Regions from separate parts of the Limnohabitans sp. JirII-29 genome, predicted to be linked through region 1. Evidence: predicted binding sites of a transcription regulator. Region 1 holds the regulator's gene; the other holds the start of a gene.
The links. The regulator FNR, encoded in region 1, switches genes on or off when oxygen is low (the NO sensors DNR and NnrR bind a similar motif). The targets are predictions, from matches to a motif close to TTGATNNNNATCAA.

Region 1 (7,744 bases):
GGACAGAAAAAGATGTACAGCGTCAAAGCCATTGAAGTTCACTTCTGGCTGGCCACCATTGGCATCGTGCTCTACATCGCTGCGATGTGGATTGCTGGTGTGATGCAGGGCTTGATGTGGCGTGCTGTCAACACCGACGGTACCTTGACCTACACCTTCGTGGAATCGGTCAAAGCCACTTACCCGTTCTACGTGATTCGTGTGATGGGCGGTTTGTTGTACTTGGGCGGCATGCTGATCATGTTCTGGAACGTGGTCAAAACAGCCACCCAGGGCAATGCTGTCAGCGTCGCTATTCCTGCCCCCGCACACGCTTGAGGAGCCTACATGTCTGATAACAACGCCAAAGGTTTCTCCCACGAGCGCGTGGAGACCAATAACTTTTTGATGATCGTGCTGATTTTGATTGCGGTGGCCTTTGGTGGCATCGTTGAAATCGTGCCGCTCTTTTTCCAAAAATCGACCACCGAACCGGTGACTGGCGTCAAGCCCTACACCGCCTTGCAATTGGCAGGACGTGATGTGTACATCCGCGAGGGTTGCTACAACTGCCACTCGCAGATGATCCGCCCGTTCCGTGCTGAAACACTGCGCTATGGCCACTACTCGGTCGCTGGCGAGTCGGTGTATGACCACCCCTTCCAGTGGGGCAGCAAGCGCACGGGCCCTGACTTGGCACGTGTGGGCGGCAAATACAGCGACGAGTGGCACCGTGTGCACCTGAACAACCCACGCGATGTGGTGCCCGAGTCCAACATGCCTGAATACCCATGGTTGTCGAAAAACATGGTGGACCCCAGCGATATGGCGCCTCGCATGAAAGCTTTGCGCATGGTGGGTGTGCCTTACAGCGACGAAGAAATTGCCAAGTCAGCAGAAGACGTCAAGGGTAAAACCGAGTTGGATGCGGCCATTGCGTATTTGCAATCGCTCGGTCTTGCGCTCAAGTAAGGAGGTTCTCCATGGACGTCAATGACTTACGCATCGCCACGACCTTGCTCTCGTTTGCCATTTTCATTGGCATCTTGGTGTGGGCTTTTTCTCGGCGCAACCAAACAGATTTCGACGCAGCTGCCCAGTTGCCGTTCGATCAAGACTAGGCCTGAGTGCCTGTGTAAAGGAATCGAATCATGAGTGATTTCACCAGTAATTTTTGGTCGCTTTTTGTGGCCGTCATCTCGATCTTGGGCATCGTGTACTGCGCCGCTTTGCTGTGGTTCTCGTCCAAAGTCAAAGTCTCTTCGCACAACACGCAAGACGGCACCACCGGTCACGTGTGGGATGAAACCCTGCGCGAAATGAACAACCCATTGCCCCGTTGGTGGCTGTGGCTGTTCATCATCACCATTGTGTTTGCGGTGGTGTATGGCGTGGCTTACCCAGGCTTGGGCAGCTTTGCTGGCAAATTGGGTTGGTCGTCGCAAGGTCAGTATGACGCTGAGGTGGCCAAAGCCAACCAAGAGTTGGAGCCCTTGTATGCGGCTTTCACAGCCCAGCCTCCTGAGCAATTGGCCGGTGACCCCAAAGCCATGGCGGTGGGCGAACGCTTGTTCATGAACAACTGTGCGCAGTGTCACGGCTCTGATGCACGCGGTTCCAAGAGCTTCCCCAACTTGACCGACGGTGACTGGCTGCACGGTGGCACTCCTGACAAGATCAAGGAGACCATCACCAAAGGTCGTATTGGTCAAATGCCACCGATGGGCGCTGCGGTGGGTACACCAGAGGACATTCGTAACGTGTCGCACTATGTGTTGAGCTTGTCGGGCAGCCCGCATGACTCGGTGCGTGCTTCGTTGGGTAAATCCAAGTTTGGTGCTTGCGCGGCCTGTCACGGCATGGACGGCAAAGGCAACCAAGCCTTGGGCTCTGCCAACTTGACCGACAAGATCTGGTTGCATGGCTGGGGTGAAGAAGCCATCACGGCCATGATCAATGGTGGCAAGGTCAACCAAATGCCAGCTCAAGAGGGCCGTTTGACCGAATCCCAAATCCATGTGCTGACCGCTTATGTGTGGGGCATGTCAAACAAACCTGAAACACCTGCTGCTGCGAAGTAATTGTTTTGAATTCTGACGACACCCAGCAGCGCAAGACCATCCCCATCGTTCCTGAGCCTTCGGGCTCAGAGGACGAGGCGATGGTCTCGCTTTATGCGGCCAGCCAAAAAATCTACCCCCGTTCTGTCGAAGGCATCTTTGCCTATTGGCGTTGGATCTTGGTGGTCCTGACCCAGTTGCTTTTTTACGGTCTGCCCTGGCTTGAATGGGGCACGCGTCAGGCGGTGTTGTTTGATCTGGCCTCGCGCAGGTTTTATATCTTTGGTTTGGTCTTGTACCCACAAGACTTCATTTACCTCACCGGCTTGTTGGTGATCTCAGCCTTGTCGCTGTTTTTGTTCACTGCCGTGGCGGGCCGTTTGTGGTGTGGTTATGCCTGTCCACAAACTGTGTACAGCGAAATATTTTTATGGATTGAGCGAAAAATCGAAGGTGATCGCTCAGCCCGCATGCGCTTGGACGATGCCGAGTTCTCGCTCGAAAAGCTGGTGAAGAAGTGGTACAAGCACCTGATCTGGATTTTCTTTTCCATCTGGACCGGCTTCACCTTTGTAGGCTACTTCACGCCGATTCGTGAGTTGGCCATGGAATTCTTTTTGAGCCACATGAGTTCATGGGAACTCTTTTGGGTGTTTTTCTACGCTTTTGCCACCTACGGCAACGCGGGTTTCATGCGTGAGCAAGTGTGCAAATACATGTGTCCTTATGCACGCTTTCAAAGCGCCATGTTTGACCATGACACCTTGATCGTCACGTATGACACCGAACGGGGCGAACCCCGTGGCCCACGCTCACGCAAAGCCGATTTGGGCACGCTCAACTTAGGTTCTTGTGTGGATTGCTCTTTGTGTGTGCAGGTATGCCCGACGGGCATTGATATTCGCCAGGGCTTGCAGTACGAGTGCATTGGTTGTGGTGCGTGCGCCGATGTCTGCGACACCGTGATGGACAAGATGGGCTATGCCAAAGGCCTGATTCGTTACACCACACAAAACGCGATGGAAAACAAATGGACGCCACGTCAGATGTGGATGCGTTTGTTGCGTCCCCGTGTGCAGATCTACACCATGATCCTGGTGGCGTTGGTGGTGGGCTTGCTGGTGTCGTTGAGCATGCGTACACCGTTCAAGGTGGATGTGGTGCGCGACCGCGCGTCGCTGGCGCGTATCACCGAGTACGGCACTTTAGAGAACGTCTATCGCCTGCAAATCATGAATGCAGCAGAGTCTGAACAGACCTACCACTTGACGGTCAAAGGTTTGCCACAGCTACGCATTGAAACTGAAACCGATGTGGTCGTTGCACCCGCTCAAGCTCGCTGGATTGTGTTGCGCGCCGATATCCCGTATGGTTCTGCTGAGGCTGGATCTCACAAAATCGAGTTTGAAATTCAAGCACAGGAGTCTGGCCAATCGGTGGTCGAGAAGTCAGTGTTCATTGTGCCGAGGTAATCCTATGACTGCATTGAAACAACAACACGACACGCAACCTTGGTGGAAGTACGGCCATGTGTGGCTCATCATTGCAGGGCCAGCGGTGGTCGTGGTGGCTGGGTTCGTGACCTTGGCCATCGCCATCCGCATTCCTGATCCGGTGGTGGCTGAGGACTATTACCGCCAAGGCCTGAACATCAACAAAACCCTAGCTGAACAAGCGCAGCAGATGATGCCAGCCATGCAAGCGCGCAACCACGTGGCGACGCCAAAAGCGCAGATGCCCACGAAAACCCCATGATGGAAAACCATCAAGCGGGCCTACACTGATGACGAGTTCCTAACAAGGAGAATTTTGATGTTGGCACAACGCATGATGTGGATCGTATGGCCCGCCTTTTTGGTGGCAGGTGTTTTGGAAGTCGTGGTGTTTGCCATGTTTGACCCCCAAGACATGCAATGGTTCGGACAACCTGTTGAGATGTCGCGTCAAGGCATTTACACCCTGTCTTTTTTCGCCTTTTGGATCATCACCGCAGGGTCCAGTGCGCTGACCACCTTGTTGTCCATGTCTCCGTTTGAAACCAACCGTTGCCCGATGGTCCCTACCGAGCGGCCCGATGGATGTCCTAAACAAGAATCCTGCTGCGAGCAACCTGTTTGAACACTTGATTTACTCCAAACAAAAGGCCTGCATCAGCAGGCCTTTTGTTTGGGGCGCAAGCGCTTAAGTGGGCTGGCACGTTTGTGCGTTGACCAACAGCTTGAGGGCTTCGGTGTTCAAGATGCGCACATGACGCTGCTTCACTTCGACAATGCCTTCGTCGGCAAATTTTGAAAACGTGCGGCTCACGGTTTCAAGTTTGAGCCCCAAATAGCTGCCAATTTCCTCGCGCGTCATACGCAAAATCAACTCGGATTGCGAAAACCCACGTGCATGCAAGCGTTGCACCAAGTTCAACAAAAAGGCCGCCAAGCGTTCTTCAGCGCGCATGCTGCCCAACAGCAACATCACGCCGTGTTCGCGCACGATTTCGCGGCTCATGATTTTGTGCACATGACGCTGCAAGGCATTGATGTCGCGCGACAGTTCTTCGATGCGGTCAAAAGGCATCACACACACTTCGGCATCTTCCAGCGCCACGGCATCACAGGTGTGCAGGTCGCTGACGATGCCATCCAAGCCAATGATTTCGCCCGCCATCTGAAAGCCCGTCACTTGGTCACGACCATCTTCTGAGGAGACACAGGTTTTGAAGAAGCCGGTACGAATGGCGTAGAGCGCGTTGAACTTTTCACCATTCCTGAACAAGCTTTCGCCACGGGGCACACGTCGGCGGATGGCCACGATGTCATCGATGCGATTGAGTTCGTCGTCAGACAGACCCAAAGGCATACACAGCTCGCGCAAGTTGCAGTTGGAGCAAGCGACTTTGATGCTAGGGATACTCATAGGGTGGGATAAAACAGTGAGTTGATACAGGTCAAAGTGTGTCAGTCAACTTATGGGCACATTATCCTCCTGAAAAGGATAACCATCGATGACCTCTCCTCAAACCAACAACCTGGCTTCAAGACCTGTCGATGTGATGAGCCCAGATCTACTGCGTCGCTACGACGTGGCAGGCCCACGCTACACCTCCTACCCCACCGCCGATCGGTTTGTCGAGGCCTTTGGCGAGAGCGATTATTTGCAGGCGCTGCAACAGCGTCGCGAAGGCGTGGCGGTCAAAGCCTATCCGCTGTCCTTGTACATCCACATCCCGTTTTGTGAGGCGCTGTGTTACTACTGTGCCTGCAACAAGATCATCACCAAACACCATGAGCGGGGTGCTGAGTATTTGCGCTACCTGGAGCGCGAGGTGGCTTTGAATGTGGCGCACTTAGGCGCAGGCCAAACGGTGTCACAACTGCACCTGGGTGGCGGCAGCCCCACGTTTTTGAGCGATGACGAGCTGCGCGCGTTGATGGCCATGTTGCGCCGCAATTTTGAATTTGCGCCCGGTGGCGAATACTCCATCGAGGTTGACCCGCGTACCGTGACCGCCGAGCGTTTGAACACCTTGGCGTTGCTGGGCTTCAACCGTCTGAGCTTTGGCGTGCAAGACTTTGACCCCGACGTGCAAAAAGCCGTGCACCGCATTCAGCCTGCACAGCAGGTGTTTGACTTGGTGGCCGCGTCCCGCGCACTGGGCTTTGACTCGGTCAACATCGACTTGATTTACGGCCTGCCCATGCAGACGCCTGAGACTTTTGAACGCACTCTGGCCCAAGTGGTGGACTTGCGCCCTGACCGCATTGCTTTGTATGGCTATGCGCATTTGCCAGAACGCTTCAAACCGCAGCGGCGCATTCACAGCCAAGACTTGCCGCCTGCCAGCGCCAAGTTGGTCATGCTCTCCAGTGCATTGCGTGTGCTCATGGGCGCGGGCTATGTGTACGTGGGCATGGACCACTTTGCTTTGCCCAACGATGCCTTGGCCGTGGCCAAACGCCAAGGTCGCTTGCACCGCAATTTCCAGGGCTACAGCACGCAGCCCGATTGCGACTTGATCGCGCTGGGTGTCTCCGCCATTGGCCATGTGGGGGCCACGTTCAGCCAAAACGTCAAAACCTTAGAGGCTTACTACGACCTGCTTGACCAAGGGCGTTTGCCAGTAGAACGCGGCTTGGCTTTGTCTCGCGACGATTTGGTACGCCGCACCATCATCATGGCTTTGATGTGCCAAGGCCATGTCCTGTTTGAGTCGGTCGAAGTGGCGCATTTGCTGGATTTCAAAAAGTACTTCGCCACCGAGCTTCAAACCTTGGCGGACATGCAAGCGCAGGGCTTGGTCACGCTGGATGGCAATGGCATTCAGGTCACCGAGTTGGGTTGGTTTTTCGTACGTGGCGTGGCCATGGTGTTTGACAAATATTTGCAAGCTGACCGAACCCGCGCGCGCTTCTCTAAAATCATCTGATGAACTCTACTTTGGCCCTCACCGCACTCCTGATGGGGCTGGCGGGCGGGCCACACTGCTTGGCCATGTGTGGCGCTGCGTGTGCTGGCATTGGGCGGGCCGCACAAAAGCAAGGCGTGGGCCCTGGGCGCGACACCCGCGCCATGCTGCTGTTTCAAATGGGGCGCATCGTGGGTTACAGCACCTTAGGGGCATTGGCTGCTTCCACCATGCAAGGGGTGGGCTGGCTCACCACCCAGTCGGCCGTGTTTCGCCCGGTCTGGACCTTGTTTCATATCCTTGCTTTTTTGATCGGTGGCCTGCTGTTGTGGCGCGCTGAGCAACCGCTGTGGCTAGACGGTGTGGGCCGCGGTGTGTGGCGCAAGGTGCAGGCCATGACCGCGCACCTGAAGCTACAACGCGGTGGCCCCATGCTGCTGGGCATGTTGTGGGCGTTGATGCCTTGTGGCTTGCTCTACGGCGCCTTGTTGGTGGCCGCTTTGAGCAACAGCCCTTGGGAAGGCGCTGGCGTGATGGCCTTGTTTGCCTTTGGCAGTGCGGTGGTGTTGACCCTGGGGCCCTGGCTGTGGCTGCGCTTGCGCGGCTTCAAGCCTGCGGGTGACAACAGCGGTGCCTGGGGTGTGCGCTTGGCGGGTGCTGCCTTGATGGCCAGTTCAGGCTGGGCGCTGTGGATGGGCTTGGTGGAGTACCAAGCGCCGTGGTGCTTGGTGCCTCAATAACCAGCGGCACACAGTCCTTGTGTGCCTTAGCACCCTCGGACCCGCGCACCTTCAGGCATGGTGCTTGAGGTGGTCACTCAATAGCTTGGCCACGTGCACCGCTTGGCGTTGTGCGCCATCGGCAATTTGGTGGCGACAGCTCGTGCCATCGGCCACCACCAAGGCGTCGGGTTCGGCACGCACCGCAGGCAACAAACTCAACTCGGCCATGGCCTTTGAGACTTCTAAGTGGGAGGCCTCGTAGCCAAAGCTGCCGGCCATGCCGCAGCAACTGCTCTCGATCAGCTGAGGTTTGGCACCGGGAATCAGACGGATCACTTCCAACACGGGTGGCATCAGCCCAAACGCTTTTTGGTGACAGTGGCCGTGCAGCAAGATGGGTTGACGCGTGGGCTCAAGCTTTGATTTGAGTGCATCGAGCCGTCCGGCTTGCGCTTCGCGCGCCAAAAACTCTTCGAACAACATGGCTTGTTCGCTCACCTTGTGCGCCACTTCACCCAGGCCCAGCACCAGGGCTTCGTCCCGCAAGGTCAGCAGGCATGAGGGCTCTAAGCCGACGATGGGAATGC
Region 2 (7,744 bases), on a different contig from region 1:
TATGCCGAGGCTGACCCCACCTTTGACATTGAAGGTGTGGACGCTGCGCACAAAGCCACCATCATGTCTGCCATTGCCTTTGGCGTGCCGGTGCAGTTTGACAAGGCCTACGTGGAGGGCATCACCAAACTCGAATCACAAGACATTCGCTATGCCGAACAACTGGGCTACCGCATCAAGCTGTTGGGTATTTCCAAGCGCACAGAACTTGGCATTGAGCTGCGTGTGCACCCTTGCCTGGTGCCCGCCAAACGCTTGATTGCCAATGTGGAGGGGGCGATGAACGCCGTCATGGTGCAAGCCGATGCCGTGGGTACCACCTTGTATTACGGCAAAGGCGCGGGCAGTGAACCCACCGCCAGTGCCGTAATTGCCGATTTGGTGGACATCACGCGTTTGCATACCGTGGACCCACTCAACCGTGTGCCGCACCTGGCTTTCCAACCTGATGCGATGAGCGATTTGCCCGTGCTGTCGATGGAGCAGGTGGTGACCAGCTACTACTTGCGCCTGCGTGTGGCCGATCAAGCAGGGGTTTTGGCCAAGGTCACGGGAATTTTGGCGACGGCCAACATCAGCATTGATGCCGTGCTTCAGCGCGAAGCCGGTGAAGGTGAGAGCCACACTGATTTGATCATCCTGACCCACGATTGCCCTGAGGCGAAGATGAACCAAGCCATGGCTGAGATGCAACAACTCAGCACGGTGTTGGCACCGATCACCCGCATCCGCAAAGAAGAGCTGAACTGATGCAATACCTGTCGACACGCGGTCATCCCGAGCGCAAGCGTTTTTGTGAAATCTTGTTGGAAGGCTTGGCCCCAGACGGGGGCTTGTATTTGCCCGACCATTACCCTCAAGTGACGCCAGATGCGCTGGCACGCCTGCGCAACGTCTACGCACACCAAGGCTATGCCAGCCTTGCCTTTGAAGTGCTGTCGCTCTACATCGACGACATTCCCGCCGATGACCTGAAAGCCTTGTGCGTTAAGACATACACCCAAGAGGTGTTTGGCACGGCGGCGATTGTGCCGGTGCGCGCGCTCGAGCCTGGTTTGTTTGTTGAGGCCTTGTCCAACGGACCCACGTTAGCCTTCAAAGACATGGCTATGCAGCTGCTGGGTAATTTGTTTGAGTACGAATTGGCACGACGTGGCGAGGAGCTCAATATTTTTGGTGCGACCAGTGGTGACACTGGCAGCGCAGCCGAATACGCCATGCGCGGCAAACGCGGTGTGCGGGTGTTCATGACCAGCCCTCATGGGCGCATGAGTCCATTCCAGCAGGCGCAAATGTTCAGCCTGCTCGACGACAACATCCACAACATCGCGATTGAGGGTGTGTTCGACGATTGCCAAGACTTGGTCAAGGCTGTGTCCAACGATCTTGAATTCAAGAGCAAATACAAAATCGGCACCGTCAACTCCATCAACTGGGCCCGCTTGCTGGCGCAGGTGGTGTACTACTTTGCGGGGTACTTTCAAGTCACCACAGACAACGCCCAACGCGTGAGCTTCACCGTACCGAGCGGTAATTTTGGCAATGTGTGTGCCGGTCATGTTGCACGCATGATGGGCCTGCCCATCGCCCAACTGGTGGTGGCGACCAACGAAAACGACGTGCTCGATGAGTTTTTCCGAACTGGTGTCTACCGAGTACGCGGCAGCGCCGACACACATGAGACGTCGAGTCCTTCGATGGACATTTCCAAAGCCAGCAATTTCGAGCGCTTTGTGTTCGATTTGCTGGCGCGTGATGGCACCCGGGTCAACAGCTTGTTCGGTGCCGAACTTTCCGCGCAGGGCCGATTTGACCTAAGTGCAGATCCGCAATTTGCACAAGCCGCAACGCGCTACGGTTTTGTCAGTGGCAAGAGCACCCATGAAGATCGTTTGCAGACCATTCGTTCGGTCTACCAGTCCTTTGGACAAATGGTGGATACCCACACGGCAGACGGCATCAAAGTAGCACGTGAGCACATGCAAGCGGGTGTCCCGATGGTGGTGCTTGAAACTGCATTGCCGATCAAGTTTGCAGCCACCATCGTAGAGGCTTTGAACCGCGAGCCTGATTGCCCAGCCAAGTTTGAAGGCATAGAAAGCCTTCCACGTCGCGTGCAGGTGATGCCTGCCGATGTGACCCAAGTCAAGGCCTACATCACCCAACATTGCGATCACGCATGAAAGTGGTGGCCTTTGCCGGTTTTTCCGGGTCTGGAAAAACCACCTTGGTGGAACAAATGATTGGCGTCATGCGTCTGCGTGGCTTGCGAGTTTCTGTGGTCAAGCATGCGCACCATGACTTTGACATCGACCATCCAGGAAAAGACAGCTGGCGGCATCGCGAAGCCGGTGCTTTTGAGGTGGTAGTGGCTTCGCACCGTCGATTGGTTTTACAGCGCGAGTTTGAGCAACCGGCGCAGCTTTCTGTTCACCATTTGTTGGCCGAGGTCTATGACGGCGTGGACTGGGTGCTGGTTGAAGGCTTCAAGCGCAGCGATGTGCAAAAAGTCGAGGTATGGCGTCAAGCGTCGGGCCAACCCGTGCGCTATCCAGAAGATGATTTTGTGGTCGCCATTGCCACCGATTCGCCCGAGGCTTTGCCCGAGGCCACGCAGCGCCCTGTGCTAGATTTGAACGACCCCGAGGCGGTCTGTGATTGGTTGATGGCTAACCAAGACCGCTTCGACTACAACCCACCTCTGTTATGACCCGACCTGCCTTGTTGTCTCTGGATGAAGCCCTGCCTCAATTGCTGGCGCACGCCCAGCCTTTGCCAGGTGTGCAGTCGGTCTCGACCTTCGAGGCCGATGGTCGGGTGCTGGCGCAAGATGTGACGTCTGCCTTGCAAGTGCCACCGCAAGACAACAGCTCCATGGATGGCTATGCCGTGCGAGTGGCCGACTGCGTTCAGGCTGGTGCGTTGCTGCGTGTGACACAGCGCATCCCTGCGGGCTCTCACGGTACGCCTTTGGGGGCAGGTGAAGCTGCCCGCATCTTCACCGGTGCCCCCATTCCAGAAGGTGCAGACGCGGTGGTGATGCAGGAAGACTGTGAAGCGGTGGAGCCATCACAGGTGAAGGTGCTCAAGAGGGTGCCGATCGGACAATGGATTCGCCGCTCGGGTGAGGATGTCACGCGCGGCGCCAAGGTGTTGGCTGCGGGGGACCGACTCACACCCGCTTCGTTGGGCCTGGCCGCCAGCATTGGTTTGGCCCAATTGCAGGTGGCGCCCCGTCCGCGCGTGGCTTTATTTTCTACGGGTGACGAGTTGGTCATGCCGGGTGATGTGGCGCCTGATGCCATGCCACCAGGCGCAATTTACAACTCCAACCGTTTCTTTTTACGTGCCATGCTGCAACGCTTGGGCTGTGACGTGACGGACCTTGGCATCGTGCCCGACCAACGTGAAGCCACCCTTCAGGCGCTGCGTGATGCAGCCAGCCACCACGACCTGATTTTGACCAGTGGTGGTGTGTCAGTCGGAGAGGAAGACCACATCAAACCCGCCGTGCAAGCACTGGGCACCTTGAACCTGTGGCAACTCGCCATCAAACCTGGTAAGCCGTTCGCTTATGGCCAGGTCAACCGCACAGATCGCGCATCAGGGGCGTGTCATTTCATGGGTTTGCCGGGTAACCCGGTGTCGAGTTTTGTCACATTCTTGCTATTGGTTCGTCCGTTTGTGTTGGCCTTGCAAGGTGTCAGACAGACCGAGATTGCTCGCACTGAGTTGACGGCACATTTCGACTGGCCCCGTGCCGACAAGCGACGCGAATTCTTGCGTGTGCGACGCAACGCACGAGGTGGTTTGGATTTGTTTGCGAATCAAAGCTCAGGCGTGCTCACGTCGGCTGTTTGGGGGGATGGCGTGGTAGATAACCCCGCCGGGCAAACCATTGCGCCAGGAGACACGGTGAGTTTCATTTCGTTTACGGAGTGGTTGGCATGAACTTGACTGTGCGCTATTTCGCATCCATCCGTGAAGCTGTGGGGCATGGCAGCGAAGCCGTTCAAACTCAGGCCGCTACGCTGGCGGATTTGCGTGCAGAGTTGATCGCCCGAGGCGGTGCGTATGCCGATGTGCTGGCCCCGGGCCGTGCGGTGCGCATGGCGCTCAACCAAGACTTGTGTGAGGCTTCGGTTGCTTTGACCGATGGCTGCGAGGTGGCATTTTTTCCTCCGGTGACGGGTGGTTGAAGATGTCGATGACGGTCTCCATCCAAACCCAAGACTTTGACGTCAGTCAAGAGTTGGCTGCTTTGCGACAAGGTGATGCCCGCGTTGGTGCTGTGTGCAGTTTTGTTGGCACGGTTCGCGAACGCAACGAGGGCAGTCAAGTCTCCAGCATGGAGTTGGAGCATTACCCCGGCATGACCGAAAAAGCCATCGAGGCTATGTTGGCTCAAGCCCAACAGCGGTTTGACATATACGCCGCACGCGTGATCCATCGCGTGGGCTTGTTGCAACCTCAAGATCAAATTGTTCTGGTTGCCGTGACTTCAGCACACCGAGGTATGAGCTTCCAGGCGTGTGAGTTTTTAATGGACTATCTCAAGACGCAGGCGCCGTTTTGGAAGAAAGAAGTCACACCTGAAGGCGCACGTTGGGTGGACGCCCGCGTTAGCGACGACCAAGCTTTGGCACGCTGGGGTATTCAAGTCAACAACGCTGTTTGAGCGTGGCCGGGTCATTTTCGACCCTCAACGCAGCTGCTTTGACCCAGGTCAACACTTGTTAGGTCGCGCTCACTTGAAATGTAAGGGATCAGCCTCAGCTATGAGGCAATTCAATATTCGATTCCGGAGTTTTCATGCGTCTTGACAAACTGACAACCAAATTCCAAGAAGCTCTCTCAGAAGCCCAAACTTTGGCGCTGGGCAACGACCACGCCTATATCGAGCCTTCGCATGTGGTGGTGGCCATGCTGCGCCAAGACGATGGCCCCAAGTCGTTGCTACAGCGTGCGGGTGCCAACGTCACAGGTTTGGCTGCTGCGGCTGAAACGGCGATGAATCGCTTGCCCAAAGTGCAGGGTCAAGAACAGGTGCAGGTGGGACGAGATTTGGTCTCGCTTATCCAAGCTGCTGAAAAAGAATCCATCAAACGTGGTGACCAATACATTGCCAGTGAATTGTTTTTGCTGGCCCTGTGTGACAACAAAGGTGACTGGGGCAAGCTGGCACGGGACAACGGATTGACACGTCAAAGCTTGGAAGCCGCAGTCACTGCAGTGCGAGGAGGGCAAAAAGTCGATAACGCCGAGAGCGAGGGGCAACGAGAGTCGCTCAAGAAATACTGTGTTGATTTGACCGAGCGCGCTCGCAGCGGCAAGCTCGATCCGGTGATTGGCCGTGATGATGAAATTCGCCGCGCGATCCAAGTGCTGCAGCGCCGTACCAAAAACAACCCGGTGCTGATTGGTGAGCCTGGTGTCGGCAAAACGGCCATCGTTGAAGGGCTGGCCCAGCGCATTGTGTCGGGTGAAGTTCCTGACTCGCTCAAAGGAAAGCGCGTGTTGTCTCTCGACATGGCGGCTTTGCTGGCGGGGGCCAAATACCGAGGTGAGTTTGAAGAACGCTTGAAAAGCGTGCTCACAGAATTGGCGAAGGACGAGGGCCAAACCATCGTCTTCATCGACGAACTCCACACCATGGTGGGGGCGGGGAAAGCCGAAGGTGCTATGGACGCTGGCAACATGCTCAAGCCTGCTTTGGCACGTGGCGAGCTGCATTGTGTGGGGGCCACCACGCTGGATGAATACCGCAAGTACATCGAAAAAGATGCAGCCCTGGAGCGTCGTTTCCAGAAGATCATTGTGGGCGAACCCACCGTGGAGGCCACCATCGCCATTTTGCGCGGCTTGCAAGAAAAATACGAAGTACACCACGGTGTGGAGATCACCGACCCGGCCATTGTTGCTGCGGCCGAGTTGTCGCACCGCTATATCACAGACCGTTTTTTGCCTGACAAGGCGATTGATTTGATTGATGAGGCTGCCGCCAAGATCAAGATCGAAATCGACTCCAAGCCCGAAGTGATGGATAAGCTCGATCGGCGGTTGATTCAACTCAAGATTGAACGTGAAGCCGTGCGCAAAGAAAAAGACGAGGCTTCTCAAAAGCGCTTGGGTTTACTGGAGGAGGAAATCACCAAGCTTGGCAAAGATTACGCCGACTTTGAAGAAATCTGGAAATCTGAAAAGGCCTCTGCCCACGGTGGTGCTCAGGTCAAGGAAGAGATTGACCGCATCCGCTTTCAGATCGAAGAATTCACCCGCAAGGGCGATTTCAACAAGGTGGCTGAGCTGCAATACGGCAAGTTGCCTGAGCTGGAAAAGCGCCTGAAAGAAGCCAATGCCAAAGAAAGCAGCAAGACTGCCAAGCCAGGGACGCATCGTTTGCTGCGCACGCAAGTAGGGGCCGAAGAAATTGCTGAAGTGGTAGCACGCGCGACGGGTATCCCGGTGTCTAAATTGATGCAAGGTGAGCGTGACAAGCTGTTGCAGATGGAGGACAAGCTGCACCAGCGTGTCGTGGGCCAAGAAGAGGCCATCACGGCAGTGGCCAACGCCATTCGCCGGTCACGTGCTGGTTTGGGCGACCCCAATCGCCCAACCGGTTCGTTCTTGTTCCTGGGCCCTACGGGTGTGGGCAAGACCGAGTTGTGCAAAGCTTTGGCGGGCTTTTTGTTTGACAGCGAAGACCACATGATTCGCATCGACATGAGCGAATTCATGGAGAAGCATTCAGTCAGTCGTTTGATTGGCGCGCCCCCCGGTTATGTGGGCTACGACGAGGGCGGGTATTTGACCGAGGCTGTACGACGCAAGCCCTACAGCGTGTTGTTGCTCGACGAAGTGGAAAAAGCCCATCCAGACGTGTTCAACATCTTGTTGCAAGTACTCGACGATGGCCGCTTGACCGACGGTCAAGGCCGTACCGTGGACTTCAAAAACACCGTGATTGTGATGACCTCCAACATTGGCTCACCGATCATCCAAAGCATGGTGGGGCAAGATCCACAAGACATCAAAGATGCGGTGTGGGATGAGCTCAAGAGCCATTTCCGTCCTGAGTTTTTGAACCGGATCGACGAAACCGTGGTGTTTCACTCGCTGGATGCGCAGCACATTGCGCGCATTGCTGACATCCAGCTCAAGGTGCTGTCCGAGCGTCTGGCCAAGATGGACTTGGGCCTGCAAGTCTCTCCTGCGGCCTTGGCCGAATTGGCCAAGGTTGGGTTTGATCCAGTGTTTGGAGCGCGTCCTCTCAAGCGTGCGATTCAGCAACGCATTGAGAACCCGCTGTCCAAGCTTTTGCTGGAAGGCAAGTTCGGTCCTAAAGATGAAATTGCCGTCAGTGTCGATCCGGTGCGCGCACCGGGTGAATTTGCTTTCACCAAAGTGGCGACTTAAAACTTGGGGGCTTGTCCCCCAGTCGACGTCTCAGCGCAAGCGCAAAGGTTAGGATGCTGCCCATCCTGCCTTTGCGCTATTTTTTTGAGACATCATGAGCACCACCCTTGCCCCTAACGACGTGCCTTGGCGTGATGACGCTGCTGTGATTGGCCTGGTTGGTTTGGCGCATGCTAGCTCGCACTTTTCGCATTTATTGCTGCCTTTGATGTTCCCCGTCTTCATCCAAACCTTTGGCTTGAGTTACGCTGAATTGGGTTTGTTGATGTCGGTCTTTTTTGTGGTCTCAGGCATGGGCCAGGCCACAGCTGGGTTTGTGGTTGACCGC

Region 2: clpB (ATP-dependent chaperone ClpB) is a predicted target of FNR. The motif match lies at 4,717-4,730, and genes of this name have one in related genera.

Annotation. Positions count from the first base shown of each region.
Region 1 is NZ_NESB01000001.1:180,987-188,730, forward strand. It holds gene ccoN (cytochrome-c oxidase, cbb3-type subunit I) at 1-318, shown strand, start outside; gene ccoO (cytochrome-c oxidase, cbb3-type subunit II) at 328-951, shown strand; gene B9Z39_RS00870 (cbb3-type cytochrome c oxidase subunit 3) at 963-1,100, shown strand; gene ccoP (cytochrome-c oxidase, cbb3-type subunit III) at 1,131-2,060, shown strand; gene ccoG (cytochrome c oxidase accessory protein CcoG) at 2,066-3,511, shown strand; gene B9Z39_RS00885 (FixH family protein) at 3,516-3,794, shown strand; gene B9Z39_RS00890 (hypothetical protein) at 3,852-4,157, shown strand; gene fnr (fumarate/nitrate reduction transcriptional regulator Fnr) at 4,221-4,946, opposite strand; gene hemN (oxygen-independent coproporphyrinogen III oxidase) at 5,035-6,456, shown strand; gene B9Z39_RS00905 (sulfite exporter TauE/SafE family protein) at 6,456-7,175, shown strand; gene B9Z39_RS00910 (FAD-binding and (Fe-S)-binding domain-containing protein) at 7,227-7,744, opposite strand, start outside.
Region 2 is NZ_NESB01000005.1:180,914-188,657, reverse strand. It holds gene B9Z39_RS10205 (homoserine dehydrogenase) at 1-750, shown strand, start outside; gene thrC (threonine synthase) at 750-2,183, shown strand; gene mobB (molybdopterin-guanine dinucleotide biosynthesis protein B) at 2,180-2,710, shown strand; gene glp (gephyrin-like molybdotransferase Glp) at 2,707-3,951, shown strand; gene moaD (molybdopterin converting factor subunit 1) at 3,948-4,199, shown strand; gene moaE (molybdopterin synthase catalytic subunit MoaE) at 4,202-4,678, shown strand; gene clpB (ATP-dependent chaperone ClpB) at 4,813-7,416, shown strand; gene B9Z39_RS10170 (MFS transporter) at 7,511-7,744, shown strand, end outside.